DNA from 3 places in the Novosphingobium rhizovicinum genome. Region 1 is predicted to be linked to each of the others. Evidence: riboswitches for the same ligand, from Rfam matches in the RefSeq annotation. Region 1 holds a riboswitch; each other region holds the start of a gene.
What was found. Region 1 has a riboswitch for cobalamin ahead of cobW (cobalamin biosynthesis protein CobW). Riboswitches for the same ligand answer to the same signal wherever they lie in the genome.
Positions count from the first base shown of each region.

Region 2: another riboswitch for cobalamin. It lies ahead of ABUH87_RS14550 (TonB-dependent receptor plug domain-containing protein); the one in region 1 lies ahead of cobW (cobalamin biosynthesis protein CobW).
Region 3: another riboswitch for cobalamin. It lies ahead of ABUH87_RS12035 (TonB-dependent receptor plug domain-containing protein); the one in region 1 lies ahead of cobW (cobalamin biosynthesis protein CobW).

Region 1 covers NZ_JBFNXR010000052.1:245,138-254,845, forward strand. The annotation lists gene ABUH87_RS15350 (BCCT family transporter) at 1-920, opposite strand, end outside; gene ABUH87_RS15355 (energy-coupling factor ABC transporter permease) at 1,080-1,757, opposite strand; cobalamin riboswitch at 1,789-2,028, opposite strand; cobalamin riboswitch at 2,156-2,388, shown strand; gene cobW (cobalamin biosynthesis protein CobW) at 2,586-3,635, shown strand; gene cobN (cobaltochelatase subunit CobN) at 3,635-7,369, shown strand; gene cobO (cob(I)yrinic acid a,c-diamide adenosyltransferase) at 7,372-7,980, shown strand; gene bluB (5,6-dimethylbenzimidazole synthase) at 7,983-8,621, shown strand; gene ABUH87_RS15380 (ABC transporter substrate-binding protein) at 8,608-9,465, opposite strand; gene ABUH87_RS15385 (FecCD family ABC transporter permease) at 9,552-9,708, shown strand, end outside.
Region 2 covers NZ_JBFNXR010000052.1:40,828-50,535, forward strand. The annotation lists gene ABUH87_RS14540 (cobyrinic acid a,c-diamide synthase CobB) at 1-609, opposite strand, end outside; gene ABUH87_RS14545 (hypothetical protein) at 647-1,234, opposite strand; cobalamin riboswitch at 1,455-1,661, opposite strand; cobalamin riboswitch at 1,720-1,909, shown strand; gene ABUH87_RS14550 (TonB-dependent receptor plug domain-containing protein) at 2,125-4,038, shown strand; gene ABUH87_RS14555 (DUF1636 domain-containing protein) at 4,038-4,445, shown strand; gene cobT (nicotinate-nucleotide--dimethylbenzimidazole phosphoribosyltransferase) at 4,442-5,458, shown strand; gene ABUH87_RS14565 (histidine phosphatase family protein) at 5,455-6,024, shown strand; gene ABUH87_RS14570 (adenosylcobinamide-GDP ribazoletransferase) at 6,021-6,758, shown strand; gene ABUH87_RS14575 (aminotransferase class I/II-fold pyridoxal phosphate-dependent enzyme) at 6,755-7,732, shown strand; gene cbiB (adenosylcobinamide-phosphate synthase CbiB) at 7,725-8,660, shown strand; gene ABUH87_RS14585 (cobyric acid synthase) at 8,648-9,708, shown strand, end outside.
Region 3 covers NZ_JBFNXR010000048.1:40,608-50,315, forward strand. The annotation lists gene ABUH87_RS12030 (ABC transporter substrate-binding protein) at 1-527, opposite strand, end outside; gene ABUH87_RS12035 (TonB-dependent receptor plug domain-containing protein) at 671-2,566, opposite strand; cobalamin riboswitch at 2,669-2,861, opposite strand; gene ABUH87_RS12040 (cell wall hydrolase) at 3,074-4,210, shown strand; gene ABUH87_RS12045 (hypothetical protein) at 4,373-4,681, shown strand; gene mdh (malate dehydrogenase) at 4,879-5,841, shown strand; gene sucD (succinate--CoA ligase subunit alpha) at 5,891-6,781, shown strand; gene ABUH87_RS12060 (2-oxoglutarate dehydrogenase E1 component) at 6,902-9,708, shown strand, end outside.

The sequences.
Region 1 (9,708 bases):
ACGACGGAGCCCAGATACGCGCCGATGTTCTGCACATAGGCCTGCAGCAGGAACACGGTCGAGCCAGCGAGCAACACGAACAGCAACAGAGCGATTGCCAGGATGATGTTTAGTTCGGACAGGCGCTTGATCCCCGCATCAAGACCCGCCGCCGCCGACAGGGTTGCAAGTCCCGTAATGACGGCGATCAGCACCACCTGCACCAGCGGCCCCGTGGGCAGCCCGAACAGATAGTTGAAACCCGCATTGACCTGCAGCACCCCGAAACCCAGAGATGTCGCGACGCCGAACATGGTGCCAAGCACGGCAAAGATATCGATGGCATGGCCTATCGGGCCATGGATGCGGTTGCCGATCAGCGGGAACAGTGCCGAGCGAATGGTCAGCGGCAGTCCACGGCGAAAAGCGAAATACGCAAGCGCTAGTCCGATCACGATATAGATCGCCCAGGCGTGCAAACCCCAGTGGAAGAAGGTCAGCGGCAGCGCCTCGCGCGCGGCGGCGATGGTGCGCCCCTCCCCCACCGGCGGAAGCGAGTAATGCTGGATCGGCTCAGCCACTCCGAAGAACAGGAGGCCGATGCCCATGCCTGCGCTGAACAGCATCGCGAACCAGGAGAGATAGCTGTACTCTGGCTCGCTCTCGTCCGGGCCAAGTTTCACATCGCCATAGCGGCTGATCATCAGGAACAGCACGAAAACCAGAAAACCGGCGACCGAAAGGATGTAGAACCAGCCGAAATCGAGGACGATCAGCGCCTGTACAGCCGCGAACAGCCGCTCCGCACGGCCGGGGAACACAGATCCGAACAGCGCGAAAGCCAGGATCAGCGCGGCCGACACGAAGAAGACCGGCGGATTGACGTTCATCCGCGGAGCACGTCCCGCCGGAGCGGCTTCTTTCAGGACTGGCTCGCTCATTCGCCTCCTCGTGTGCGCGGCCGCGGCGGCTTCGGCAGGAACATCGCTAACGGCTGGGCCGCTGCCCAGTTGCCGCGCCTGTAAATATCAGCTGCACCCGCCGGTAGGCTCCGAAGCGGCCAATGCGCAAGCGAGGCGGCAGGAAACTCCTGCCGCAGATCACCCGGCCTCGTAGAGACGCCGCTCCACGAAGCCGCTGCCTTTGAGCTGATGGAGCGCCTTTGCGCCCCACAGCACGGCAAGGTCCACCAGCGGCTCGACGATGATCACCAGCATGTAAGCGGCGCCGAACGTGGCCACCGAAGCCGCGCTGGCCGACGTGAAGCCTTGCCCCCAGAAGGTCCAGAACGCCACCCAGCTGACGATCCCGGCCTGGTAGGTGCTAGAGAGCGTAAGAGTCTGGCTATAGCCAAGGGCGACGTAGGGCGTATCGGGCGCGATGATCCGGCGTGCGAGTGCGCTCAGGCCGAACAGCGGCACCAACAAGGTGGTCACGTTCATGCCGAACTGCGGCAGGTCAGAGGGCGCGAAGAACATGCCCTGGACCAGTAATCCGACAACGAGGCCGATCGCGGTCGGCGCAAGTCCCAGCCCCAGGAACAGGGTCGATCCCAGGATCAGGTGTACTTCCGAGACGCCGACCGGATGGTGCGGCAACACCTGGAAGAAGCTGAAAGCCAGCGCACTGGCAACGAGGCAGCGCGCAGCCAGGGATAACGATCCATTGGTTTTGACGGCATCGGCTGCCAACTTCAGAGCATAGGATCCGGCGGCAGCTGCGGTGATATAGCCCAGCCAGATCTTGCCCGGGGCAACGAAGCCCGGTTCGATGTGCATTGCAGTTCTCCTGCCGTCCCACCGACGGCTTTGAGTGGACAGATGCACGGCCGGTCTCCTGGCTCGCGGGTCATCGCTTGATGCGCACCTTCCCAAGCCTCGCATGTCTCAGCGTCCGGCCCAGTGGATGGCGGGACTGGTCCGCCATGCGCTTCTCGCTCGCCGCTTACAGTCGCGGGGGCGGCTGAGGCTCCGGGCGATACCGCCCTACCCTCATTCCCAGTGTTTCAGAGCCAACTGGCTCAAAAACGCCGTACGGGGGCAGCGGTAACGACGGTCCGGACTTCCAGTCAAGAAAAATGCCGCCTCCACCTCATCAGTGCCATGCGCAACTCGCACCTTGCCGCAGCGGTTGGCGGCGAGTACGAGCATTCCTGTTCGCACTGGCCTTGGCCGCTGCGGACGAAGATCGCGCCGGTGCCTCGCAAGAGGCTTGAATGGGAATGCGGTGAGAGGGCTTGCTCCTCGATTCCGCGGCTGTCCCTGCAACTGTAAGCGGTGAGCGCGATGCACATGCTCTCTGGATCGAGAGCAGCCACTGGGCCGGACGCTGAGACATGCGAGGCCTGGGAAGGCGTGCATCAAGCCTTGACCCGCGAGCCAGGAGACCTGCCGGCGTCTGGTCGCTCTTGCCGTGGCCCAGGGGATGGCCAAGGCACGGTACCTTCCGTCTGAGCGACATCATGCATGCGGCCGGGGCCGCATCGGCACGCTTGCGTCGGGCGCCTCTCGCGCCGGTCCGATGCGCGTGTGCCGTTCGCTGGCGCGCGTCATCTGCGTACCGGCCTGCCCCGCCGCGTAGTGTCGCCGGCGCGGCAGGAGAGTACCTTGAGCAAAGTACCCACGACCGTCATCACCGGCTTTCTCGGAGCCGGCAAGACCACACTGATCCGCCATCTGCTCGGCAACGCCGGCGGGCGACGTCTGGCGCTCATCATCAACGAGTTCGGGGATGTCGGCGTCGATGGCGAACTGGTGAAGGGCTGCAACGATGCCGCCTGTCCCGAGGACGATATAGTCGAACTGGCCAATGGCTGCATCTGCTGCACCGTCGCCGACGACTTCCTGCCGACGATGATGAAGCTGCTCGACCGGCCCAACCGGCCCGAGCACATCATCATCGAGACTTCGGGGCTCGCCCTGCCCAAGCCGCTGGTCAAGGCGTTCCAGTGGCCCGACATCCGTACCCGCGCCACGGTGGATGGCGTGGTCGCGCTGATCGACGCCGACGCGGTGGCAGCCGGGCGCTTCGCCACTGACGAGGCCGCACTGGCGGCGGCCCGCGCCGCCGATCCCAGCCTCGACCATGAAAGCCCGCTGGAAGAGCTGTTCGAGGAGCAGCTCGGCTGCGCCGACATGGTTGTGCTCAACAAGACCGACCTGATCGACGCCGAGCCGCTGGCTGCAGTCGAACGGCAAGTGGAAGCGGAAATCCGCCCCGGCGTGAAGATCGTGCGCGCAGCCCATGGCGTGGTGGACATCGCCGCCTTGCTCGGCATCACCGCCGCCGCCGAGGACGATCTCGACTCCCGCCCCTCGCACATCGACGGCCTGGACGCCGATCACGATCACGACGACTTCGACAGCTTCGTCGTCGCGGGCGGCGAAGTGGCCGATCTGGACGCCATGCTGACGGGCATGGCTACGTTGATCGCCCGCCATGATGTGCTGCGCATCAAGGGCATGGTCGCAGTGACAGGCAAAGGCAGCCGTCTCGTGGTGCAGGCCGTCGGCCCGCGCATCCAGCACTTCTACGATCGCCCTTGGCTTCCGTCCGAAAGCAGGCGCACGCAGCTGGTGGTCATCGGTCAGAAGGGCCTGGACCGCGCTGCCATCGAAGCGGGTCTTGCCCCGCAGCTCGGTTCCGTAGCCGCCTGATGCACCTGCTGTCCGCCACCCCCGGCACGATCTCCAACGGCGAGGAGGCGATCGACCTCGATCAGCCGCCGGGTGACATCGTGATCCTCACGGTGGCGGACAGCGAGCTGGCGTGCTTCGCCAAAGCTGCGGCCAGGCTGGCTGAGGAAACGCCCACAGCGCCGAGCGTGCGCCTCGCAAACCTGCTGCAACTGCGGCATCCGTACTCGGTCGACCTCTATGTCGAGAAGGTGCTGGCGCACGCCCGCTTCATCTGCGTCGTGCTGCTGGGCGGCAAGAGCTACTGGCCCTACGGCATTGACGAGATCGCCGCCCTAGCCCGCGCGCGCGGCATTGCCTTTGCCGCTATTGCCGATGGGCGCGAGTTGGACCCGGCCCTGGACCGCGCCTGCACGATGCCGCTCGAATTGGTGGAGCGGCTGCGCGAGTATCTCCGGCAGGGCGGTCCAGCCAATGCCCTCTCCTTTCTGCGCACGGCGGCGCAAGCGATTGGGGAGGACTGCGGTCCTGCGGACAATCCGGTGCCGGTGGCCGAGGCCGGGCTCTACCTTTCCGGCAAGGACCGCCCGAGCCTTGCAGACCTGCGGGCGAGCTGGCGGCCGGATGCGCCGGTTGCGGTGCTGGTGTTCTATCGCGCGCTGATGATCGCCGGTACGCTGGAAGCTGTCGACGCCATGATTGCTGCGCTACAAGAGCGCGGGTTCAACGTCGCCGCCGTCCACGTGCGCGCCTTGCGCGAACCTTTCGTGATCGACTGGCTGGGCGGTCTCCTGCACGAGGTCTCGCCCGACGTGATCGTCAACGCCACCAGCTTCGCCGCCTCATCCTCGGGCGAGCCACGCAATCCGAGCGTGCTGGAACGCGCCGACTGCCCCATCCTGCAGGTCGCGTTCGCGGGCGTGGAGGAAGGCGAATGGCGCGACGCAGCGCGCGGCCTTGGACCGCGCGACCTGGCGATGAACGTCGCCCTGCCGGAGGTCGACGGACGGGTCTTCACCCGTGCTGTCGCCTTCAAGGCGGCCGAGCGCTTCGATGCGGTGACGCAATGCAGCATCGTGGTGCCCCGTGTCGCGCCGGACCGCGTGGCCTTCGTAGCCGATCTTGCCGCCGCCTGGGCGCGCCTGCGCCGCACGCCCACGCCGGAACGCCGGGTGGCGCTGGTGCTGGCGAACTATCCAAATCGCGATGGGCGGATCGGCAACGGCGTCGGCCTCGACACGCCCGCCAGCGCTGCCTCGATCCTCGCCAGTCTGGGCACGGCGGGATACGACATCGGCGATGCGCCGCGAGAGGGTGCCGCGCTGATGCGGTGCATGACCGGGGGTGTCACCAACGCTCCTGATGCGCGAGACCGACCCGGCGAGATCGCACTGCCACTGGCCGATTATCTCGCCGCATTCGCCAAGATACCGGCCGCTGCGCGCAATTCCATGCTGGAGCGCTGGGGCGAGCCGGCACACGATCCCTTTGTGCGTGACGGCGCTTTCCGGCTGCCTGTGCACCGCTTCGGCAATGTTGCGATCGCGGTGCAGCCGGCGCGCGGGTACAACATAGATCCCAAGCAGACCTACCACGATCCCGCGCTGCCGCCGCCGCACGGCTACCTTGCGTTCCATATCTGGCTGAACCGCAGTTTCGGGGCGCATGCGGTAGTCCACGTCGGCAAGCACGGCAATCTGGAGTGGCTGCCGGGCAAGGCGCTTTCCCTGTCCGATACCTGCTTTCCGGAGATCTGCGCCGGGCCGGTGCCGCAGCTCTATCCCTTCATCGTCAACGATCCGGGGGAAGGCACACAAGCCAAGCGGCGCCTCTCCGCCGTTGTCATCGATCACCTGACGCCGCCGCTCACCCGCGCGGAAAGCTACGGTCCGCTCAAGCAGCTGGAGGCGCTGGTCGACGAGTACTACCTCGCCGCCGGCATGGACCCGCGCCGCCTGGAGCGCCTGCGCCGCGACATCCTCGCGCTCGCGCGCGGGCAGGGACTGGACAAGGAAGCCGGCGCCAGCGGCGATGATGACGACGCGCTCTCCGCCATCGACAACTACTTGTGCGAGCTGAAGGAGCTGCAGATCCGCGACGGGCTGCACGTCTTCGGCCAGTCCCCCGAGGGGCGGCTCCGGCGTGATCTGATGGTGGCGCTGGCGCGTACGCCGCGCGGCTACGATCGGCCAGGACAGGCCTCGCTGCTACGGGCGATCTCGGAGGATCTGGGCCTCGGGTTCGATCCGCTGGACTGCCGCCTCGGCGACCGCTGGATGGGCCCTCGCCCGGCGGTGCTCGACCGGGTGGCCAGCGACGCATGGCGCACGCTGGGCGATACGGTGGAGCGGTTGGAACTGCTGGCCGCCGAGCTGGTCGAGGCCCCCGCGCAAACCCTTGTCGGAGACCGCACTGCCGCCGTGCTGGACGAGATCACCGGCAATCTCGCCCCCCGCGTGGCGCAATGCGGGGAGGCCGAGACCCGCGCGCTGCTGACCGGCCTCGACGGGGGCTTCGTGCCGCCCGGCCCTTCCGGCGCTCCGACGCGCGGACGGCCTGATGTGCTGCCCACCGGGCGCAACTTCTACTCTGTCGACACCCGCGCCGTACCCACCGCCGTCGCGTGGGATCTGGGGCAGCGCTCGGCGCAGTTGCTGGTCGACGACTACCTCCAGCGCGAGGGCGAATACCCGCGCGCCATGGCGCTGTCCGCCTGGGGCACCGCCAATATGCGCACCGGCGGCGACGACATCGCTCAGGCCCTCGCATTGATGGGGGTGCGTCCGCGCTGGGAGTGGACCTCAGGCAGGGTCATCGGCTTCGAGATTATGACCCTGGTCGAACTCGGCCGCCCGCGCGTGGACGTGACGCTGCGCGTATCGGGCTTCTTCCGGGACGCGTTCCCCGAGCAGATGAACCTGATCGACAGCGCGGCCCGCGCGATCATGGCGCTCGAGGAGAGCGATGCGGACAACCCCGCCGCAGCCCGCCACCGGGCCGAGATCAGTGACCTGCTGGATGCCGGGGCCGCGCCCGAAGCGGCCGCCCGGCGTGCAGGAACCCGTGTGTTCGGGTCCAAGCCCGGCGCCTATGGCGCGGGGCTGCAGGCGATGATTGACGAGCGGCTGTGGCACGAGCGTAGCGAGCTGGCCGACGTCTACCTTGACTGGGGCAGCTACGCGTACGGCGGCGGCCTCGATGGAGAGGCCGAGCGCGACCTGTTTGCCGCGCGACTTTCCCAGGTCGACGCGGTGGTACAGAACCAGGACAACCGCGAGCACGACTTGCTCGACAGCGACGATTACTACCAGTTCGAGGGCGGGATTGCCGCCGCTGTCGAGCACCTCAAGGGCCGCAAGCCGCTGTCCTATCACAACGATCACAGCCGCCCGGAACGCCCTGTGGTTCGCACGCTCGAGGACGAGATCGGCCGCATCGTGCGCGGCCGGGTGACGAACCCCAAGTGGATCGCCGGCGTCATGCGCCACGGCTACAAGGGCGCGTTCGAGATCGCCGCTTCGGTCGACTACCTGTTCGCCTTCGCCGCCACGACGCATGCCGTGCGCGACCACCACTTCGACATGGTGCACGCTGCCTTCATCGAGGACGAGGCCGTGCGCGCCTTCATGGCCGAGGCGAACCCCGCAGCCTTGCGCGAAACCGCTGCCCGCCTGTCGGAGGCGCTGGAGCGCGGTCTTTGGAAACCCAGGTCCAACAGCGCGGGCGTCCTGCTCGCCAGCTTGTCAGGAGAATGAACGTGGTCGAACGCACAGAGAAACGCCACACCGAGAAGATGAAGAAGAAGCAGGCCGCGCATGACAAGATCATGGCCGGCAAGACCGCGGAAAAAGGCCTGCTCATCGTCCACACCGGCAAGGGCAAGGGCAAGACAACGGCTGCGCTCGGCATGGTGGTGCGCGCCATCGGCCACGGCAAGAAGGTGGGCGTGGTGCAGTTCGTCAAAGGTGCGATGGCGACCGGCGAAAAGGCTGTCTTCGATGCTTTCCCCGGCAACATCGAGTTCAAGCCGATGGGCGAAGGCTTCACCTGGGACACCCAGGATCGCGCCCGCGACATCGCCGTCGCTCGCGGTGCCTGGGACGAGGTCAAGCGCATGATCGAGGACCCCAGCTACGACATGGTGCTTGCGGACGAGCTGAACATTGTGCTGCGCTACGACTACCTGCCGCTCGAGGAAGTGCTGCCGGTGCTGACGGGCCGCGCGCCGATGAAGCACGTCATCGTCACCGGCCGCAACGCACCCGAAGCGCTGGTCGCCGAGGCCGATCTCGTGACCGAGATGACTCTGGTAAAGCACCCGTTCCGCGAACAGGGCGTCAAGGCACAGCCGGGCATCGAATACTGACGATGGCACCTCGGTTCAGCCCCGAGTTCCGTGAAGAGCTTGCCGCATTGCTGGCTTGGCGCCGCGATGTGCGCCACTTCCGAACGGACCCCATCGACGAGGCGCTGCTCTCGCGGCTGCTCGTCACCGCGCAATGCGCGCCCTCAGTCGGAAACTCGCAGCCTTGGCGCTTCGTGCGCGTTCGCTCGCCCGAATTGCGGGCGGAGCTTGCCGCGCATGTCGACCAGCAAGCGGCGCTCGCCGGCTCCACCATGACCGATCCCGAGCGCAAGACCGCATACGCAGCCCTGAAGCTCCACGGCCTGGACCACGCGCCCGAAGTTGTCGCCGTCTTCTGCGACGATGCGACCGAGACTGGTCACGGACTTGGCGCCGCAACAATGCCGCAGACGCGCACCTGGTCGGTCGTGCTGGCGATCCACACACTCTGGCTCGCCGCTCGCGCCGAAGGACTGGGACTTGGCTGGGTCTCGATCGCAGAGCCCGGCGCCGTCACCACGATGGTACAAGTGCCCGCGGGATGGCGCTTCGTCGCCCTGCTGTGCCTGGGCTATCCGAGCACGCCCGATACCGTGCCCGAACTGGAACGGCGCGGGTGGCAGGCCCGGCTGGACGGACGCCCCCATGTCATCGAGCGTTGACCCCTTCCACAAGAGCCTGCGCCGCTTTGACGTAGGCGGGGCCGCCGCACACGGTCCAGGCCTGCGGAATACCGATGCGCGGAATGCCGGCGATCACCGGATGGTGCATCATCGCGGTGCCCTCGTCCACGACCCGCTCCGTTGCCGTATCGACGATCAGATAGTCCGGGCGGCTGACCGCCAGTTCCTCAAGGCTGATCTGGGACAGGCGCGGCCGCTTCAGCTTGCCTGCCAGATTCACGATACCGGCGCGGGTCATCAGGTCGTCGACGAGCGTCCCGGTTCCGGTCAGGTAGCCGCGCCGCTGGTAATAGGCTGCCACAACGGGCCTGCGCAGCTTTGGCAACTGCGCGAGCTCGCGATCCATCCGCGCGATCAGCGCCTCGCCCCGGTCCCGATGTCCGACGGCCACCGCCACTTCGCGGATCGAACGGCGGATCTCTTCGTAACTGGTGGGAGACTTCAGGTCGAGCACGGGATAGGTCTTGAACCCGAGCACCGCGACGGCCGAACTGCGGCGAGCAGGCGTGCCGATGACCAAATCCGGCTTGATGGCGACAAGCTCCTCGGCCGAGCCGCGCAGGATCCGAAGGCCCCGGCTCTCCCGTGCGGCAGCCGACATCTGCGGATCGCCCGCGTAGCGCGTAAGCCCGGCGATCTGCTCACGGTCCGCCAAGGCCAACACCAGTTGGTCCGTACACAGATTGAGCGAGACGATGCGCCTCGGCGCAGTCTGGCCAGGATCGGCAGGCGGTGCGGTAGCAAGCGCTGTCGCTCCCCCAAAGGCGGCAGCCAAGGCGAGAGTGATCCCGCCTATCCATCGAAGTTTTATCGCAAATGCCATCAAGGCTCGCCCTTAACCACACGACCCCGGGACACAAGCGTGACGGGGAGCCGATCCCATGCGAGGTATTCGTGCAAGACTATACAATACCAGCGGCACGTCATCGCGCGCTGCTCCCTGTTCTCCTCGCGGGTCTTCTCGCCACAGCCACTGCTTCGATAAGCCTAGGCCCGGTCGCACTACCTGGCAGGCAGGTCCTGGAGGCGTTCTCAGGGGGTGGAGACGAGGTGACGCGAGCGATTG
Region 2 (9,708 bases), 200 kb from region 1:
GAGACGGTCCTCCAGGTCGCCGATCTCTTGCGCCTGCATCAGCCCCAGATGCCGCTCGGGAAGAGCGATATCCGCGTTGCGCGGCATGGCGCCCAGCCACTGCACGCCGGAGGGAACGCTCTCCTCCAGCATCGCAGCGTGGCGAGCGCTGCCAACCTTGTTGGCGAGTACGGCCGCGAGATTGACGCCCCGACGGTAGGTAGCGAGGCCCTGAACAAGGGCGCCAAACGTCTGCGCCATGGCGGAGCCGTCGATCACCGCCAGAACCGGCAGGTCAAACCGGTTCGCCAGGTCGGCGGCCGACGGGGTGCCATCGAAGAGGCCCATTACGCCTTCCACAAGGATCAGGTCCGCATCCAGTGCAGCGTCGTGCAACAGGCGCCGACACGCGGCTTCGCCAACCATGAACAAGTCGAGTTGATGCACCGGCGATCCGCAGGCGCGTTCCAGCACCATCGGGTCCAGGTAGTCTGGCCCGCACTTGAAGACACGCACCCGCCTTCCGGCGTCGCGGTGACGGCGGGCCAGAGCCGCGGTGACGAGTGTCTTGCCCTGACCTGATGATGGCGCCGCCACCATCAGAGCCGGGCACGAGCCGGTTGTGCTCATAAGGCGGGGCAAACCGGTAGTGCCAAAGGCGCGCTGCTCACTGCGCGTGGGCCCGGCTCAGGCGGGGCTGCGCGGCCTTGTACACCGCGTAGACAGTGGCGCCGATCCCGGACCACAGCAGAGTGGCAAAAAGGGTGCCCGGGAAATAGCGCTCAAGGCGCGGGAGGAACTCAGCGATGGTTGGATCAGGGTAACGTCCGCCCAGGAAGTAGAAACCGCCGCTGGAGAGCAGCTTGGATACCAATGTGGCGGCGATCAGCAATGCGATCCCCGCTGCTAGTGCTGATCGCTCTTCGCCGAACCCGTCGGCGACCACGCGACCGGCAAACCACATCACTCCATAGGCAGGCAGCAGCATCCAGTAAGCGGGCGTGAAGCAGAAGCCAGAGCCACCCATGACGAATATCGTCCAGACGTCGATGGCAAAGCCGAACAGGAACAACCCGGCAAACGCGCTTGCCCGGCGAACCAGGAAGCCCAGCAAGAAGAAACTGGCAAGGCTGGTATCAGGTAAGTGCACTACGTCGCTCAAGGCATGGCTGCGGGTGGTCAGCATCACCAAGGTAAGCGCGCAAAAGGCGACGAATTCGAAACGCGGGGAACGTGTGGACAGGTGACGGTTCATAAAGGGCTTCCGGTCTGAACGTGGAAACGCGACGCGAGCCCGCAGGCCGCGCCGATCGCACGGGGGGAGCAAGGCGGAACATGCTTCCGCCTGAAGCTGATCAGGGCTTGAACATGGCTTCACGGCTCTCCTTCGACGCGACACACGAATGTCGTCCGCCAAGGGCCACTTTCCGCAAGAACGCGGATCCCTCGTCCGCCCGGTGCATCCCGCCCGCGCGAAGGAACGACGATATCAGGCCGGTTTCCTGACTTTCCGGATCAACGCGCTCTTCGCCGCCTTCTCGAAAGCCGGAGCTTTCAATGGCACCGTGGCGATGCGCTCACCGGTTACAGTTGCGGGAGCAGTGCCGGCTTTGGCGATCATGAACCGCCATCCCGGACTTCCCGATTAAGCCCTTTCGGGCACCCGATACGCCCTCTGCCTAGGCGAGACGGCGGAGCACCGCAAGCGGCAGGTACTTGCATGCCGTCACGTCCCGCAGTAGGGGCCGCGCCGCGACGGGTTCCCCGCGAGGGGATCAAAAGGGAACTCGGGTGAAAACCCCGGGCTGCCCCTGCAACTGTAAGCGGAGAGCCATCCGGCCATTTGCCATTGGGACTTCCTGTCCTGAGAAGGCGGCCGGAACGGCGTTGACCCGCAAGCCAGGAGACCTGCCTGACGCAGTCGTTCTTCATCCGGGCAGGGTGCACCGGGTGTTCGAGGGCCCTTCCGTCAGGAGGGGTCATCCCTCGCGCAACGACAGCAACCGCCTTGCCGGGATCTCCGCGCAAGAGGTGTCATGTCGTGCCCTGCGACCTTGCGGGGGCCCTCACGCGCGCGCCTCCTTGCAACGATCGACCGGCAGGGTCCGACGCCGTTTGCAAGTAGGGGATTTCACCTTGCACCGCATGACCTCTGTGGCCACCGTACTGGCCCTCACTGCCTTTTCCATTCAGCCCGCCCATGCCGACGATGCACCTGACGGAAGCATCGTGGTGTCCGCGTTCCGCACTCCTGTCGCGCAGGAGCGCAACTCCGCCAGCGTGACGGTTCTCGACGAAGAAGCGGTCATCGAGGCGCAGCCGATCACCGTAACCGACATTCTCCTGCGTACGCCAGGCATCAGCCTTTCGCGCAACGGGGGATATGGAACAGCCACCTCGCTGCGCATCCGCGGTGCGGACGCCGGGCAGACGGTGATGGTGATCGACGGAATGCGCCTTGCCGATCCCTCTTCGACCGCAGGCGGATACGCCTTCTCCAACCTGATGCTGGACGACATCGAACGCATAGAGATCCTGCGCGGCCCACAGTCCATCCTGTGGGGCAGCGATGCGATCGGCGGCGTGGTCAATGTGCGCACGCGCCGGCCCGAGAAGCCGCTGGAAGGAAGCATGGCCATCGAGGCGGGCACGCACGAGACCGTGTCGGCCCGCGCGGGCATCGGCGGTACAAGCGAGATGGTGGACTGGCGCATCGCCGCCTCGACCTTCACCACCGATGGCATTTCGGCCCGCGCGAACGGGACGGAGGATGACGGCTATTCCCGTCAGGCCGCGAGCGGCACCGCCACTATCAGGCTCTCGCCCGACGTCTGGCTCGACCTACGCGGCTACTGGGCTGACGCACGCAGCGACTTCGACGGTTTCAGCGGAGACACCGCTGCATATGGCACGACCGGCGAATGGTCGGGCTACGCGGGGCTGAACTTCCAGCTGTTCGACGGCAAGCTGGTGAACCGCCTCGCGGTGCTGCAGACCGAGACGGACCGGGAGAACTACGACCCGAACCGCAGCATTCGCCAGATCACCTTCGACGCACAGGGCCGCATCCGCCGGTTCGAGTATCAGGGCATTTACAAGCCTGCGGACATGCTGGACATCGTATTCGGTGCCGAGCGGGAGGAGCAGCGGATGTCCACCGCTTCGCCCACGAACTCGGCGGCACCCTACACCTTGCAGCCTTACAGGGTCGATACCGACAGCCTCTATGGCCAGTTCCGTATCACCCCCCTCACCGGCCTGACGCTGAATGCCGGGGCGCGGTACGATCATAACTCCCGCTTCGGCGACAATACCGTGTTCAGCGCCGGTGGCGCATTCACGCCAAACGGGGGCGCAACCATTCTGCGGGCCAGCTACGATGAAGGCTTCAAGGCGCCTTCGCTCTACCAGCTGTTCAGTGCCTACGGAGTTGCCGACCTTGAGCCCGAAAAGGCGAAAGGCTGGGAGGTGGGCCTTGAGCACCGTTTCGGCGATATCCTCCACGCGTCGGCAGCCTGGTTCGAGCGGGAGACAGACAACCTGATCGACTTTGCCTATTGCCCCACCAGCGGCGCGCAACCAGCGGTCTGCTACATACCGGGCACGAACACGACGCGCTTCGGCTACTATGCCAACGTCAAGGAAAGCCGCGCGCGCGGGCTGGAGCTTACCGGTTCGGCGCGCTGGAACGTCCTGTTCGTGGAAGGCAACTACAGCTGGATCAAGGCTGAGGACCGGAGCGAGGACAGTGCCTTCTTCGGTCGTCAGCTTGCCCGTGTGCCGCGCCACCTCGCCAATGTGGAAGGCGGCATCGAGCTCCCTGACGGTCTGCGCGCCAGCGTGGCGGCGCGCTATTCGGGTGAGAGCTTCAACAGCGCCACCAGCACGGAGGTGCTCGACGACTACTGGCTGGTTGATCTGCGCGCCCAGTACCGCTTGGCCGAGGCCCTGATCCTGCAGGCACGGGTCGAGAATGTCGCGGACAAGGGCTACCAGACGGCGAGCGGATATTCTGCGCTGGGCCGCACGGTCTACGTCGGACTGCGGAGCCGCTTCTGATGTTGCAGCCGGTAGAGCCAGGCGCAGCCGTCGTCGTCTGCTCCACCTGTCGCGCGACTGCGGACGCGCGCGAGGATGAGAATGGGCGGCGCGGGGGTGCCATGCTGGCAGACGCTTTGCGCGCCGTTCAGCAGGAAGAGCCCGGACTCGCCGGCGTCGCCGTGCAGGAGATGCCATGCCTCTTCGCCTGTTCCCGCCACTGCACGGTGCACATCCGCGCGCTTGGCAAGGTGGGGTATGTCCTGGGTGACTTCACTCCGGACCGGGATGCTGCCCGGGCAATCCTGATATACGCGGCACATTATGCCGCCAGCGAAGAGGGCGTCGTGCGATACGCGCAGTGGCCGGAGGGGGTGAAAGGACACTTCATCGTTCGCACCCCGCCCGAAGGGTACCTGTGCACATGATCGCCTTTGCGGACCGCGCTGCCTTTCTGGCTGCTCTCGAGGATCTGCCCGAGCCTTGCTCGGCCTCCACCATGGCTGCGCGCGCACGCCAGGGCGAATTGACGAAGCCGGCAGGGTCGCTTGGCCGCCTTGAGGAGATCGCAACCTTCATGGCAGGTTGGCAGCAGGTACGCACTCCGCGTCTGGATCGGGTCCGGGGCGCGGTGTTTGCTGCCAACCATGGAGTTGCGGCGCGAGGAGTCAGCGCTTTCCCGGCGGAAGTGACGGCGCAGATGGTCGCCAACTTCATGGCAGGCGGCGCTGCCATCAACGTACTCGCTCGCAGCTGCGGGGCGGAGCTGGCCATCGTGCCGCTCGACCTCGACCAGCCAACCGGCGACATCGCGCGCGAACCGGCGTTGACGGAGGTGGAGTGCCTCGCCGCGCTGAACGCGGGCGCCGCTGTCGCCACGGCTGACACGCAGCTCCTGTTCGTTGGCGAAATGGGCATCGGCAACACGACTCCGGCGGCTGCCTTGAGCGCTGCGGCGTTCGGAGGCGATGCAGCGCAGTGGTGCGGTCGGGGCACCGGCATCGACAATGCGGCGCTATCGCGAAAGATCGAAGCCGTCGATCAGGCGCTCGCCCTCCATCAAGGGCATTGTGCGGACGCACTGGAAACGCTGCGCCGCCTGGGTGGTCGGGAGATCGCAGCGATGGCGGGCGCCATCCTCGCTGCGCGGCTGCAGCGCATGCCGGTGCTGCTCGACGGCTTCATCGCGTGCGCAGCCATTGCTCCGCTCGTGGCACGCAATCCGCAGTTCACCAGCCACTGCCTCGCTGCGCACTGCTCTGCCGAGACGGGGCATGCGCAACTGCTGGAGCACCTGAAGCTTGAGCCGCTACTGCATCTCGGACTGCGCCTTGGCGAGGGAAGCGGGGCCGCGCTTGCAGTGCCGCTCATCCGTGCCGCGCTGGCAACGCATGGCGAGATGGCGACCTTCGACCAGGCTGCGGTAGCGAAGAGCCGGTGACGAGCCGGGTCATCCACTTGTTGCGTCATGGGCCGCCGGTGCGAACGGGGCTGCTGTTGGGTCATGTCGACGAGCCGGCGCAGAATGCGAACTGCCCGCTGATACTCGGTCGCGCACGTGCTTTGCCGCTGCGGGCGCTTGTTTCGTCCGACCTCATGCGCGCTGCGGCGCAGGCGTCGCATCTGGCGGACCAGCTCGGACTGCCGTTGACGTTGAGCCGAAACTGGCGCGAACTCGACTTTGGGGAGTGGGATGGAGAGCATCCCCATACGCTTAGTTCCGAGGCGCTTGCGCGGTTCTGGGATGACCCGGACGGGTGCCCTCCCCCTTGCGGCGAGCGCTGGTCGGACCTGCGAAGCCGGGTTGCCGGCGCTTTGGCCGGCCTGGACACGCACACTCTTGTCCTTGCCCACGCAGGAGCGATGCGCGCGGCCGTCTCGGTGCTGACCGGTCTGGACCATCGCGGCGTCTGGGCTATCGACCTGCCGTATCGCGCCCTGCTGACGCTGCGTATCTGGCCCGATCTGAACGGACAGATCATCGGCTTGGCGGGAGATGAGCTGTGAAAGCGCTGGTGCTGGCCGTCCAGTTCATGACCCGCCTGCCGCTCCCCGCCGTGCAGGCGGAGGCGCGGCATGTCTCTGCGGCGATCCGGTGGTTCCCTGTCGCGGGCCTGCTTGTGGGTGCCTGCGTCGCGGGCGCTGCGTGGCTAGGCTTTCAGCGCGACCCGTGGGCTGGAGCGTTGATCGGCTTGCTCGCCTGGGTCGGCATCACCGGCGCGCTTCACCTCGACGGACTGGGCGACATCGCCGATGCGGCCGGGGCCGGCCATGGCGATCGGAGCCGGGTCTCCGCTGTTCTGGCGGACCCGCACATCGGCAGCTTTGGCGTCATTGCCATTGTCCTGCTGCTGCTGACGAAGCTGCTGCTCCTTTATCTCCTGCTGGCGCAGCCTCGCCCCGGTATGTTCTGGTTGACGCTGGTGGCCATTCCGGCGCTTGCCCGCGTCGGGCCCTTGTTCTGGACGCTGACGCTGCCGCCCCTCCACGCGGGCCTGGGTCGTACCTTCGGAGCTGGCGCGACGTGGGTGGCTCTCGGAGCGTGGCTGCTCGTCGGACTGGCTGCTTGCCTGTTGGCACCTGGCCTGCATACACCTGCCTTGCTGGCCGCGCTGCCGGTGGCAGCGTTGTGGCGCTGGTGGTTGCGCGGCCACATCGGCGGTATCTCTGGAGATGGCCACGGCGCCGGGATCGAAGTGATGGAAGCCGCTTTGCTCGGTGCTCTGGTGCTTGCGCCATGAAAGAGCCTCATACCTTTCACGGGGGGCGCCTGAGCGACGCCTGCGCTCGCTTCGGCGGCGCACAGGCGGACTGGTTGGACCTGTCGACGGGGATCAATCCCTCGGCTTGGGAGCCCTCAAGCGGTGGTGAGCTAGACTGGCGCGCCCTTCCGGACCCCTCGACGCTTGCTGAGCTAGAGCGGACGGCGGCCACTTACTTCGGTGTAGATCCGTCCTTGTGCCTTGCCGTTCCGGGCAGTGAAGCGGGCCTGCGTGCGCTCGGGCAGATCCTGCAGTTGCCCGGCGTTCCACAGCCGCTGTGTTACAGCACGCATGTCCAGGCTTTCGCCAAGCCGTCCCTCGCGGGAGAGCCGACTGTTCGTGTGCTGGGCAATCCGAACAACCCGGACGGCGCCCTGGTGCCCAGGGAGCCGCTGCTGGATGTGCTTAAGGCGCAAGAGGCGGCCGGTGGTTGGCTGCTCGTCGACGAGGCGTTCGCCGACTGCAATCCCGCCTGGAGCATCGCCGACGAGGTGGCCGAGCATCGGCGGCTGATCGTCACCCGCTCGTTCGGGAAGTTCTTCGGGCTTGCGGGTGTGCGGCTTGGTTTCGTGCTTGGGCCCTCTCAACTTCTCACCCGGCTGCGCCACCTGCAAGGCGAGTGGCCCCTTTGCGCTGCCGCAATCCGCTTTGGAACAGACGCCTATGCCGACGCTCCGTGGATAGCCCGGGCGCGCGCGAATCTCTTCGTGGCCGCGCAACGCCTCGACGCTGTGCTGACCCGTCGCGGCCTCGCATCGCGTGGCGAATGCCCGCTGTTCAGGCTGGGCACCGTGCCCTGTGCGAACCATCTGTTCGAAGCGCTCGCGCAGCAGCAGATCCTCACGCGTCCTTTCACCGGACACCCGCACCTGCTGCGCTTCGGGCTGCCCGGAAGCGCAGCTGCGTTGGCGAGGCTGGACGCGGCGCTTGCCGTGGCGGGCGCAAATGGCTGAGCCCATCGCCGTGACTGCTTTCGCGCTCGATGCGATGAGTGGCTGGCCCGCAAGGGTCTACCGTGTGATCGGCCACCCGGTTGGCGGCTTTGCTCGCGTGATCTCCGCTTGCGAAACCCGCTGGAACCGACCCGCCAGACCGGAAGCGCGCCGTCGGCTGTTGGGATTGGTCACCCTCGGACTGCTGATCGCTCTGAGTGGCGGCACGGCGCTGATCGTCGAAAGAGTGATCTACGGTGTGGCCGGTCCCTGGGCATGGCTGCTTGTCGCGATCGCGGCCTGGCCTGCTCTGGCCTTGCGCAGCTTGCTCGACCACTACGCGCCTATTCTATCGGCTCTCTCCCGTGGCGATCTGCCTGCTGCACGGCGCGCTGTCGGCATGATCGTCGGTCGCGATACAGACGCTCTTGACGAGCAGGCGGTCTGCCGCGCCGCGATCGAGAGCCTTTCGGAAAGCTTCTGCGACGGCGTCATCGCCCCTCTTTTCTGGCTGCTTGTGCTCGGCCTTCCGGGCATCTGGGCTTACAAGGCGATCAACACGGCGGACAGCATGATCGGGCACCCGGAAGAGCCATTGCGCGCTTTCGGATGGGCAAGCGCCCGCTGCGACGATCTTGCCAACTGGCTGCCGGCGCGACTTTCCGGCGCTCTCATCTGTCTTGCGGGAGGTGGTGGCTGGCGGGTGCTCCGGCGCGATCATGCGAAACATGCCTCTCCTAACGCGGGATGGCCGGAGGCCGCGATGGCGGGCGCGCTGGGGATCAGGCTTGCCGGGCCGCTGCATTATGATGGTGTTCTCACCGCCAAGCCTTTTATCGGCGAAGGCGGTGAGCCGGATCTCGGCACGATGCGCAAGGCGCGGGCGGTGTTCATCCGCGCGTGCCTGTTGGCCTCGTTGTCTGCAGGAGGTGTGGAATGGCTGCTCTGATGTTGCAGGGCACTGGGTCCGATGTCGGCAAGTCCGTGCTGGTGGCAGGCCTGTGCCGGTCATTGTCGAACCGGGGCCTGCGCGTGCTGCCGTTCAAGCCCCAGAACATGTCGAACAATGCGGCGGTGACCGCAGACGGCGGCGAAATCGGGCGAGCGCAGGCCCTGCAGGCCATCGCATGCCGGGCGGAGCCGCACACGGATATGAACCCGGTTCTCCTCAAGCCTCAGGCGGACCGCACGTCGCAGCTCATCGTCCATGGGCAGGTGCGCGGGACTCTCGGTTCGGCGAACTTCCGCGAGCAGCGCCGCAGTCTCTTGCCCAATGTGCTGGAGAGCTGGCGGCGGCTGGAGCAACAGTGCGATCTCGTCATTGTGGAAGGTGCAGGCTCCCTGGCCGAGATCAATCTGCGGAGTGGCGACATCGCCAACATGGGATTCGCACGAGCAGCGCAGGTGCCCGTGGTGCTCGTGGGCGACATTGACCGTGGAGGCGTGATCGCGTCTCTGGTCGGCACGCGGCTCGTTATCGAGCCGGACGATGCCGCCATGATCCGCGGCTTCATCGTCAACAAGTTCCGGGGCGATCCCGCGCTGTTCGCGGACGGGTATGCCGCTATCGAGGAACGCACAGGCTGGCGCGGCTTCGGCCTTGTGCCATGGCTGCCCGCCGTCTCCCGCCTCCCCAGCGAAGATGCCGTCGTTCTGGAAGCTGGCAGCAGGCGTAAACCGGGCCGCCTGCTGGTCGCCTGCCCCATGCTTCCGCGAATCGCGAACTTCGACGACCTGGACCCGCTCAAGAACGAGCCGGAGGTCGAGCTCGCCATGGTCCCTCCGGGTCGTCCCCTCCCGGCGGAGGCTGGGCTGATCGTGCTCCCCGGCTCCAAGGCGACGATTGCGGACATGAACTTCATGCGCGCGCAGGGGTGGGACATCGACATCCTTGCGCATCACCGGCGCGGTGGGATGATCCTGGGCATATGTGCCGGGTACCAGATGCTCGGCCGGACGATCAGTGACCCCGACGGGATCGAAGGGCCGCCCAGCAA
Region 3 (9,708 bases), on a different contig from region 1:
GCTGCCCCGTTGATGAAGCCGGTCCGGCGCAGGAGATCGGCAACCAGAGTGCTGTCTCCCGCAACGATGCCGCCGGATTGCCACACGATGGCCGGGATCGGCGCCGCGCCCCGCTGCGGCGCAGAACTTGCCAAGGCATGCTCAATCTTGCTGATAAGATCTTCACCTTGCTCACTATTCCCGGTCTCTTCCGCGAGCTGACGGATCTGCGCCTTGCTGGTCTCCACAGAATCCGTCGCGCCAATGCTCACCACCCTGATGCCCAGGTCTTCCAGGGCCTGCCGCGTCGCGGGCGGAAGGAAGATGTCAGCGACCACCATATCCGGCTGCAAAGCTGCAATCTCCTCGACCGAGCCGGACACAGCCCCAAAGCGTTCTGCCGCCGCGACACCCATCGAGCTTGCGGCAGGATCCAGGCTATAGTGAGAGACGGCGAGGAGTTGCCCTGGCGCAGCGACTTCCGCGAGCGTGGCGTCACTGCACGGGTTGAGCGACACGAGCGTCGGGCGCGTATCGCTGCGGGGCACCTCAGCCGCCGGGCTCGCGCAGGCCGAAATCAAGGCGCAAATGAGCACAGCGCCAGCCTTACGGAGCACGCCGGCAGAGGCGTCGCCAGCCGGCAGGCCCTTTGTCCGGGCAGCCGTTCCAGGGACAGGGCGAGCCCCTCCTGTCACATCCGGGCTCGCAGACCCACGAAGGCAGACCGTCCGGCCGTGCCATATCCGGAGACTGTCTGATAACTTTCATCCGCAAGGTTCTCTACACGGCCGAAAATCTCAAGATACTGTGTCACAGGCACGCTCGCCCTCAGAGTCCCCAGGACGTAGCTGGAAAGACGCGTGAAATTGCCCGGATCGTCATAGCTTTCCCCGACGAGCCGCACGTCGCCGCCGATCGCCAAGCCGGTAAGTGGGCCCGCCGTGATGGGCGACCAATCGAGCGAGGCCGTCAGCGTGTGCCGCGGACGTCTTGCGAGGTCGTTGCCCTCGCTCACTCCGCCCTCGGTTCGGTCAATCGATTTGACGTAAGTGTAGGCTGCCTGTCCGCGCAACGTGCTGCTCATCCTGGCGCCCAGTTCGAGTTCCATGCCGGTTGCGCGCGCACGTCCGATATTGATGTAGTAGCCGAAGGGACGGGTTTCGCAGAGGCTCCCTTCGCATGAGATGAAGCCAATGAGATCGCGGCTGTCGCGCCGAAATCCGGTGAGTGCGAAGTGGAGCGCTCCGTTGCGGTCGCCGTATTCCACGCCTGCGTCATAACTGCGGCTCTTCTCGGGTCTGAGCGCTCCGTTCCCGTATTCCGAGAAAAGCTGATAGAGCGTGGGAACCTTGAACCCTTCACCATACGACGCGCGCAGGCGCCAGTCGTCGCCGAGCGCGGCGCTACCGTTGGCACCGAACGTCCAGCGATCACCGAAGCGCGAATGGTCATCGTAGCGCACGCCGGCCGCCACTGTGAACGCATCCGAGTACCAGCCTAGCAGCGCGTGTCCGCTTGAAAGATGGGCCTTGCGGCGGGACGCAGAGCTGACATCGATGCGGGTCCATTCGTGATCTGCGCCGAAGTCCAGCCGGAGAGCATCGTATGCCCGCCATGCGCCCCGAAGCTCTGCACGGCGACTCTGCCCCTGTGTCTGCGAAGTCGGATCCGTCGGGGAGCTCGGGTCGAAGTAGCGGCGGCGTGTGTCTGAAACCTGGTATCCGGCATTCAGATCAACTGCGTCGGAAGACCACGCGAGCCCAGCGCGCCCGCCAATCTCTCGTGTCTTCTGGTACTCGTGCGTGTCCGCGAAGACGTAGAGAGGCGCCGGATAGCCGTCGATCTCCAGCTTGCCCTGTGTGTACCTGCCGGTGAGTGTCGCCTCCAAAGCAGACGTGAGCGCATACCTAGCGCGTCCGTTGGCCCGCCACTGTCGAAAACCGTCTTCTTCCGATCCAGCCGCTGCCTGGCTTAGCCCGTCAGTCCTCAGGTACCCGCCATTCAGCGTGACACCGTAACGGTCTGTGGACAGGCCCGCTGTCACTTGACCATCGAATGTATCGCGCGTGCCATACTCTGCGGTCGTCTCGACGCCATTGAGCTCGCGCGATGTCAGAGAGATGACACCACCGATGGCTTCCGAACCCCAGATCACCGAGTTCGATCCGCGCAGAAGCTCTACGCGCCCGACGCCACCGGCGCTGACGTTGGCGAAGTCATAGCCGCCCCCCGGTGCGGCGACATCCGCGACCCTGATGCCATCGATGAGGACCAGCACCTGCTGCGAGTTGGCGCCCCGCACGAAGACGCTCGTCGTGCCACCCAGACTGCCGTTTCGCGAGAACGTGACTCCAGGCAGACGCTCAAGCACTCGCGCGATATCGGGGCCCTGGATCGACTTCAGCTCCGCCGTCCCGATGACACTGACAGGCTGACCAGTCTTGTCGATGTCGAGGCGGCTGCCAGTGGCAAGAACGGTGATCTCCGTCCCTTCGCCAACGCCGGTCGCTGAGGCGAGCGGCACGTCCTGAGCACGTGCCTGCATCGCCAACGTGAGTGACGAACCAAGCAAAAACAGATACTTCATAGATAAACCTCCAGCCCTGAACGAATTGCCGCTCATGGCGAGAGGGCCGCGCCCATTGCTTGGCGCGCGGTCCACGCTGCATTCCGGTACACCCCGCCCGGCGCGGAACGACCGTCTTGGGCAGGTCTCCTGGCTCCCGGATCGCTGCCCACCCTCGCCTTCCCGGCCGCCTTCGAAGCTGCACCAGTGGCTGGTTGAGAGTGGACTCCCCGGTCACAGTTGCGGGGGCAGCTCGGTATCGCACCGAATTCCCTCTTAGGCCCGGCAATCGGGCACCCATGACGTGAGCGGGCGGATAGAAGCACAAGTCAGGCCTGGCAAGGGTAACTGCACGGAACCATCGCCGCGCTCGCGGAGCAGGAGTCTTTAAGCTCTTAAGGCTATGGCTGGCCCCTGTGCCGTGACGGGACGCGAGGGAATCGCCGCTGTTCTACGCTGCGCCCGCACTTATGCGGAGGGGGTGACGGTCTGCCGCCGTACACCCCCTCCCGCTAGAATCAGGATTGCATGACGGCCCGCCTCGCCCAACTCTGTCTTAACGAGCAGCGCTCCCGCGATTTCACGGCACGGCTGACACACAAAGGCATGCGAGGCCATCGCGCTAAAGCCCAGCGCAAGAAGGCCCGCCTGGCAGCAGCCCTCATGGGTCTCGCCGCTCTCCCGGCGTTTTCGGCTAACCCCAACGCACTCGCAGCTTTCCGGATCGGCGACGCAATTGCGCACGAGGCGGGAATGGACCCGATGCCGTTCGAGCGGAAGGGCGAGAGTTTTCCCGGCTCCGCGTTCTACTACCTTGATCTTGAGGCCAACCCGGCACCAGCAGCGTACTCTGCCATTGCGACCGAGATCGGGTCTGTCTTTCAGAATGAACCGGCAGCGCGCCCTCTGCGCGTCGACAACAGCGGCATCGATCGCTTGCGTGCAGAGCAGTGCCTGACGGCTGCGATCTATTACGAAGCGGCGAGCGAAGCCGATGCCGGACAGCGTGCGGTCGCCCAGGTTGTTCTTAACCGGGTCGCCCATCCCGCATATCCGAACACTGTCTGCGGCGTGGTCTTTCAAGGCTCGGAACGCACGACCGGCTGCCAGTTCACGTTCACCTGCGACGGGTCACTGGCACGCCGCCCCCAGCGTCTGTTCTGGGACCGAGCCGCAAACGTGGCCCGGCAGGCGCTGGCGGGCTATGTCTACACTCCCGCCGGTCTGGCGACGCACTATCATACGCTTGCAGTCCATCCGTACTGGGCATCAAGCTTACGCTATATGCTCACCATCGGCGCTCACCGCTTTTACAGCTTCAACGGAGCCGCCGGAAAACATGCGGTCTTCCGCTTCGCCTATCTCGGCGGCGAACCCACTCCAGGCCCTCGGCCCCGGCAGCCTGCGCCAGCCCAAGCCGGAGACACTTCAATCGATCCCGTGGACATCCAGCAGGTGTTTGATCGGGGAGCCATGCAGGCCGATCGCTCGGCGGCGTCGCTTCATACCGGCGCGCCAACGGCTGCGCCTCTCTACACCAATGAACTCACGCGCAGAGGCGGCGACGCGCTCTACAGCGGCGACAACTTGCCGGGCGGTCACGAGGTTCGAGACGAATATCGCAACAGCGGCCAGTGGATCGCCAGCCCGGTCGGCAGCTTGTGAACTGAGTACCCGTGCATTTCATCTGCTGACGTGAGCGACGGAACGCCGGTCCAGCAAGCCGGACAGATGATCCTCAACGTCTCTGAAACCATAGACTTGCACCGATGGATTAGGACAATGCGGCTAAGCCTCTCAGATCAATAACGACAAAGGGCCGCACCCATGACCATCCGCTTCGCCGCAGCAAACACGGCATCCAATATTGTCGTTCGCGCATGCCGCTGCCGGTCGGTCGAGTTGCGCCCGGTGAACGACAACGATCGACACCGGCTGGATCAGTCTCTGCTGGCCGCTGCCCTGCGCCACTTCGCGCGGCACGGCATGGCCGCCGCCGAGAACGCAGCCAATCGCGCATTGTGGGCCCGGCGCGACGGCGATGATCAAGCATGCCTGCACTGGCTCGCCCTGTGCCGTCAGCTAGACCGGCGCATGGCAGACAGCCTCACCGCTCAGATGGAGGCGGTGTCGTAAAGGGTGGTTATTGCTATTGCGATCCTTTATCATTAAGAGGCGTAATTACTGGGGCTTTTCACCTTTAGAGTGTTGCATTGTCAGCACCGCGGGCCTAGGCACGCGCGGAACGCAATTTGGAGCCTGCCATTTTTGCGGAGCAAGGCAGGCCGCCCTTTTTCGTCCGCTGCTCCCGCTCGTGAAGGACTGACAGGCACATGGCTCGCAAGAAGATCGCCCTTATCGGCGCCGGCAACATCGGCGGCACTCTGGCTCACCTCGCCGCGCAGAAGGAACTGGGCGACATCGTCCTGTTCGACATCGCCGACGGCGTCCCCCAGGGCAAGGCGCTCGACTTGTCGCAGTGTGGCCCGGTTGAAGGCTTCGACGCGCAGATCACCGGCACCAGCGACTACAAGGATATCGCCGGCGCCGACGTGGTGATCGTCACCGCAGGCGTTCCGCGCAAGCCCGGCATGAGCCGCGACGACCTGCTCGGCATCAACCTCAAGGTGATGAAGGCAGTCGGCGAGGGCATCAAGAACAACTGCCCCGACGCGTTCGTGATCTGCATCACCAACCCGCTCGACGCGATGGTCTGGGCTCTGCGCGAGTTCTCCGGCCTGCCGCATAACAAGGTCGTCGGCATGGCCGGCGTGCTGGACTCGGCTCGCTTCTCGACCTTCCTTGCCTGGGAGTTCGGCGTTTCGGTTCGCGACGTCACCAGCTTCGTGCTTGGCGGCCACGGCGACACGATGGTGCCGGTGGTCGAGTACTCGACCGTCAAGGGCATCCCCGTTCCCGACCTCATCAAGATGGGCAAGTCCACTCAGGAGCGCATCGACGAGATCGTCAAGCGCACCGCGAATGGTGGCGGCGAAATCGTCGGCCTGCTCAAGACCGGTTCGGCGTTCTATGCACCGGCAGCCTCGGCGATCGCGATGGCCGAAAGCTACCTGGGCGACCAGAAGCGCATTCTGCCTTGCGCCGCTTACCTCGAAGGCCAGTATGGCGTTGACGGCCTCTATGTTGGCGTGCCGGTGAAGATCGGTAAGGACGGCGTCGAGGAAGTGATCGAGATTGCGCTGAACGACAAGGCGAAGGCCGGCCTTCAGGTCTCCATTGACGCGGTCAAGGAACTGCTGGTCGCCTGCAAGGGCATCGACGAGAGCCTGGCCTGAACGGTTAGCCTCGCGCTTCTAAACTCTTCCTCCCCAGGAGATAAATTCGATGTCCATTCTCGTCGACAAGAACACCAAGGTCATCACCCAGGGTATGACCGGCTCGACCGGCAGCTTCCACACCCAGGCAGCCCTTGACTACGGCACGCAGATGGTTGCGGGCGTTACCCCGGGCAAGGGCGGTCAGACGCACCTGGGCTTGCCGCAGTTCAACTCGGTTCACGAAGCCAAGGCTGCGACCGGCGCCACCGCATCGTGCATCTACGTGCCGCCAGCAGGTGCCGCCGACGCGATCCTGGAGGCGATCGACGCCGAGATCGAGCTGATCATCTGCATCACCGAGGGCATCCCGGTGCTGGACATGATCCCGGTCAAGCGCGCCCTCACCGGTAGCAAGTCGCGCCTCATCGGCCCGAACTGCCCCGGCGTCCTCACGCCCAACGAGTGCAAGATCGGCATCATGCCGGGCAACATCTTCTCGAAGGGCTCGGTGGGCGTTGTCTCGCGCTCGGGCACACTTACCTATGAGGCGGTGTTCCAGACCACCAATGCGGGCCTTGGCCAGACAACGGCTGTCGGCATCGGCGGAGATCCGGTCAACGGCACCAACTTCATCGACGTGCTTGAGCTGTTCCTGGCCGACGACGAGACCAAGTCGATCATCATGATCGGCGAGATCGGCGGCTCGGCCGAGGAAGAAGCGGCGCAGTTCATCAAGGATGAAGCGAAGCGCGGCCGCAAGAAGCCGATGGTGGGCTTCATCGCCGGCCGTACTGCACCTCCGGGACGCCGCATGGGCCATGCCGGCGCCATTGTGTCGGGCGGACAGGGCGGTGCCGAAGACAAGATCGCGGCGATGGAAGAGGCGGGCATCCGCGTTTCTCCCTCGCCTTCGGAACTGGGCGTGACTCTCGAAGGTTTGCTGAAAGAACTCGCCTAACTTCCCCCGCAAGGGGCCACAGCGGACGCACGGCTCACCCCTCCCCGGGAAACCGCAGAGCCCGCAAAGTGATTGGTTCGTAGCGCCGGGAATATCTCCCGGCGCGGAAAGGTCATTGCCATGGGCAACGAAACGTTCGACTTCTTCCCCGACGATCCACAGCCGGGGCCGAGCTGGCAACGCAGCAACTGGCCCATCGTGGGGGGGCAGCATGAGGACGAACTCACCCAGGCGCTGGACCCCACCACGCTAAAGGCTCGCATCGAGAAGTCCGCCAAGAAGGCCGGAACTCCCATTGATGAAGGGCGCATAGAGGAAGCAGCGGCGGATTCCATCCGCGCAATGATGCTGATCCGCACATATCGCGTGCGCGGTCATCTCGCGGCTGACCTTGACCCCCTTGGCCTTTCACAGCGTCCGCAGCCCGAAGATCTCACGCCCGAGTACCACGGCTTCGTCGGTGCGGCTCAGGACCGGCCCGTCTATATCGGCGGCAACCTTGGCCTTGAGTGGTGCACGGTACGCGAGATCGTGCAGATCCTTCGCGCGAACTACTGCGGCAAGGTCGGCCTCGAATACATGCACATCGCTGACGTGGAGGAGCGCCGTTTCCTCCAGGACCGCATGGAAGGGGCCGACAAGGAAATCGAGTTCACGCCCGAGGGGAAAAAGGCGATCCTCCAGGCTGTGATCCGTGGCGAGCAGTACGAGAAGTTCCTGGGCAAGAAGTACGTCGGCACCAAGCGCTTTGGTCTGGATGGCGGCGAATCCATGATTCCGGCGCTGGAAGCCGTGATCAAGTATGGCGGCCAGCTCGGCGTGCGCGAGATCGTTTACGGCATGGCGCATCGCGGCCGCCTCAACGTGCTCGCCAATGTCATGGCCAAGCCCTACAAGGTCATCTTCCACGAGTTCTCGGGCGGCACGGCCAACCCCGAGGACGTCGGCGGGTCGGGTGACGTCAAGTATCACCTGGGCACCTCTACCGATCGCGAGTTCGACGGGATCAAGGTTCACATGAGCCTGATGCCGAACCCCAGCCACTTGGAAACGGTCAACCCGGTGGTACTCGGCAAGGTCCGCGCGTATCAAACATTGCAGGACGACATTGGTGACGACATCGGCGCAGGTGCCAAGCACAAGCAGGTGCTTCCGGTCCTGATCCACGGGGATGCTGCCTTCGCCGGCCAGGGCGTCGTCTGGGAGTGCTTCGGCCTGTCGGGTGTGAAAGGCTACAACACGGGCGGCTGCATCCACTTCGTCATCAACAACCAGATCGGGTTCACGACGAGCCCACAGTTCGCGCGCAAATCCCCATACCCTTCCGATGTTGCCAAGGGCGTTCAAGCACCGATCCTGCACGTTAACGGCGATGATCCGGCTGCGGTGACCTTCTGCTGCAAGCTGGCGATCGATTATCGTCAGACTTTCGGTCGCGACATCGTCATCGACATGTGGTGCTATCGCCGATTCGGCCATAACGAGGGCGATGAGCCAAGCTTCACGCAGCCGCTGATGTACGCGAAGATCAAGCAGCATCCGGCGGTAAGCGCGATCTATGCGAAGCGCCTCAAGGATGACGGCGTCATCGAGGATGCTTTTGTCGCGGAGACGGAGTCTGGCTTCACCGCATATCTTGAAGAACAGTTCGAGGCCGCGAAGAGCTACCAGGCGAACGAGGCCGACTGGTTCGGTGGTCAGTGGAGCGGCTTTCACAAGCCCGCTGATCCCGAGACGGCGCGCCGCAACATCGACACCAACATCGAGCCCAAGCTGTTCGAAAGCCTGGGTCGCACGCTGACGACCGTTCCCGACGACCTGACGATCCACAGGACGCTGGGCCGCGTGCTGGACGCGAAGCGCGAGATGTTCAAGTCCGGCGAAGGGTTCGACTGGGCCACGGCGGAGGCACTCGCGTTCGGCAGTCTCGTCTCCGAGGGGTACTCCGTGCGCCTGTCTGGTCAGGACTCCGGTCGCGGGACGTTCAGTCAGCGCCACGCCGTCTGGGTAGACCAGACCACCGAGCATAAGTACGTCCCGCTCGACAGCGTTCCGCATGGCCGCTTCGAGGTCCTGGACTCCACGCTGTCGGAATACGGCGTCCTGGGGTTCGAGTATGGCTACGCCAGCGCGGACCCGAAGACTCTCGTTCTTTGGGAAGCGCAGTTCGGCGACTTCGCGAACGGTGCGCAGATCATCATTGATCAGTACGTCGCTGCGGCAGAAGCCAAGTGGCTGCGGGCAAACGGCCTCGTGATGCTCCTTCCCCATGGCTACGAGGGTCAGGGGCCGGAGCACTCGTCAGCCCGTCTTGAGCGGTTCCTGCAGCTTTGCGCCCAGGATAACATCCAGGTGTGCAACATCACCACGCCGGCAAATTACTTCCACGTCCTGCGCCGGCAGATGCACCGTCCCTTCCGCAAGCCGCTGATCATCATGACGCCCAAGTCCCTGCTTCGTCACCCGCTGGCGAAGTCGCAGGCGTCCGATTTTACCGGCGCGCATTTCTTCCGCATCCTCTCGGACCCGAAGGCGGCTGAGGACAAGGCCACGAAGAGAGTGGTGCTGTGCTCGGGCAAGGTCGCCTACGATCTCCTGGAAGCACGGGATGCGGCAGAGATCGACGATGTGCAGATCATCCGGATCGAGCAGCTCTACCCGTTCCCGGGTGAGCCTCTGGCTCTGCGCCTGTCGCGCATGACCAATCTGGAAGAGATCGTCTGGTGCCAGGAGGAGCCGCGCAACAATGGTGCCTGGTTCTTCGTCGCCTCACAAATCGAAGAAGCCGCCGAGCAGGCCGGAATCAAGGTAGGGCGTCCGCGTTACGCGGGCCGTACTGCCTCCGCCTCGCCCGCGACCGGCCTTGCAAAGCGGCATGCCTCCGAGCAGGCTGCACTTGTTGCCGACGCCCTGGGCCTCTCGGTCCG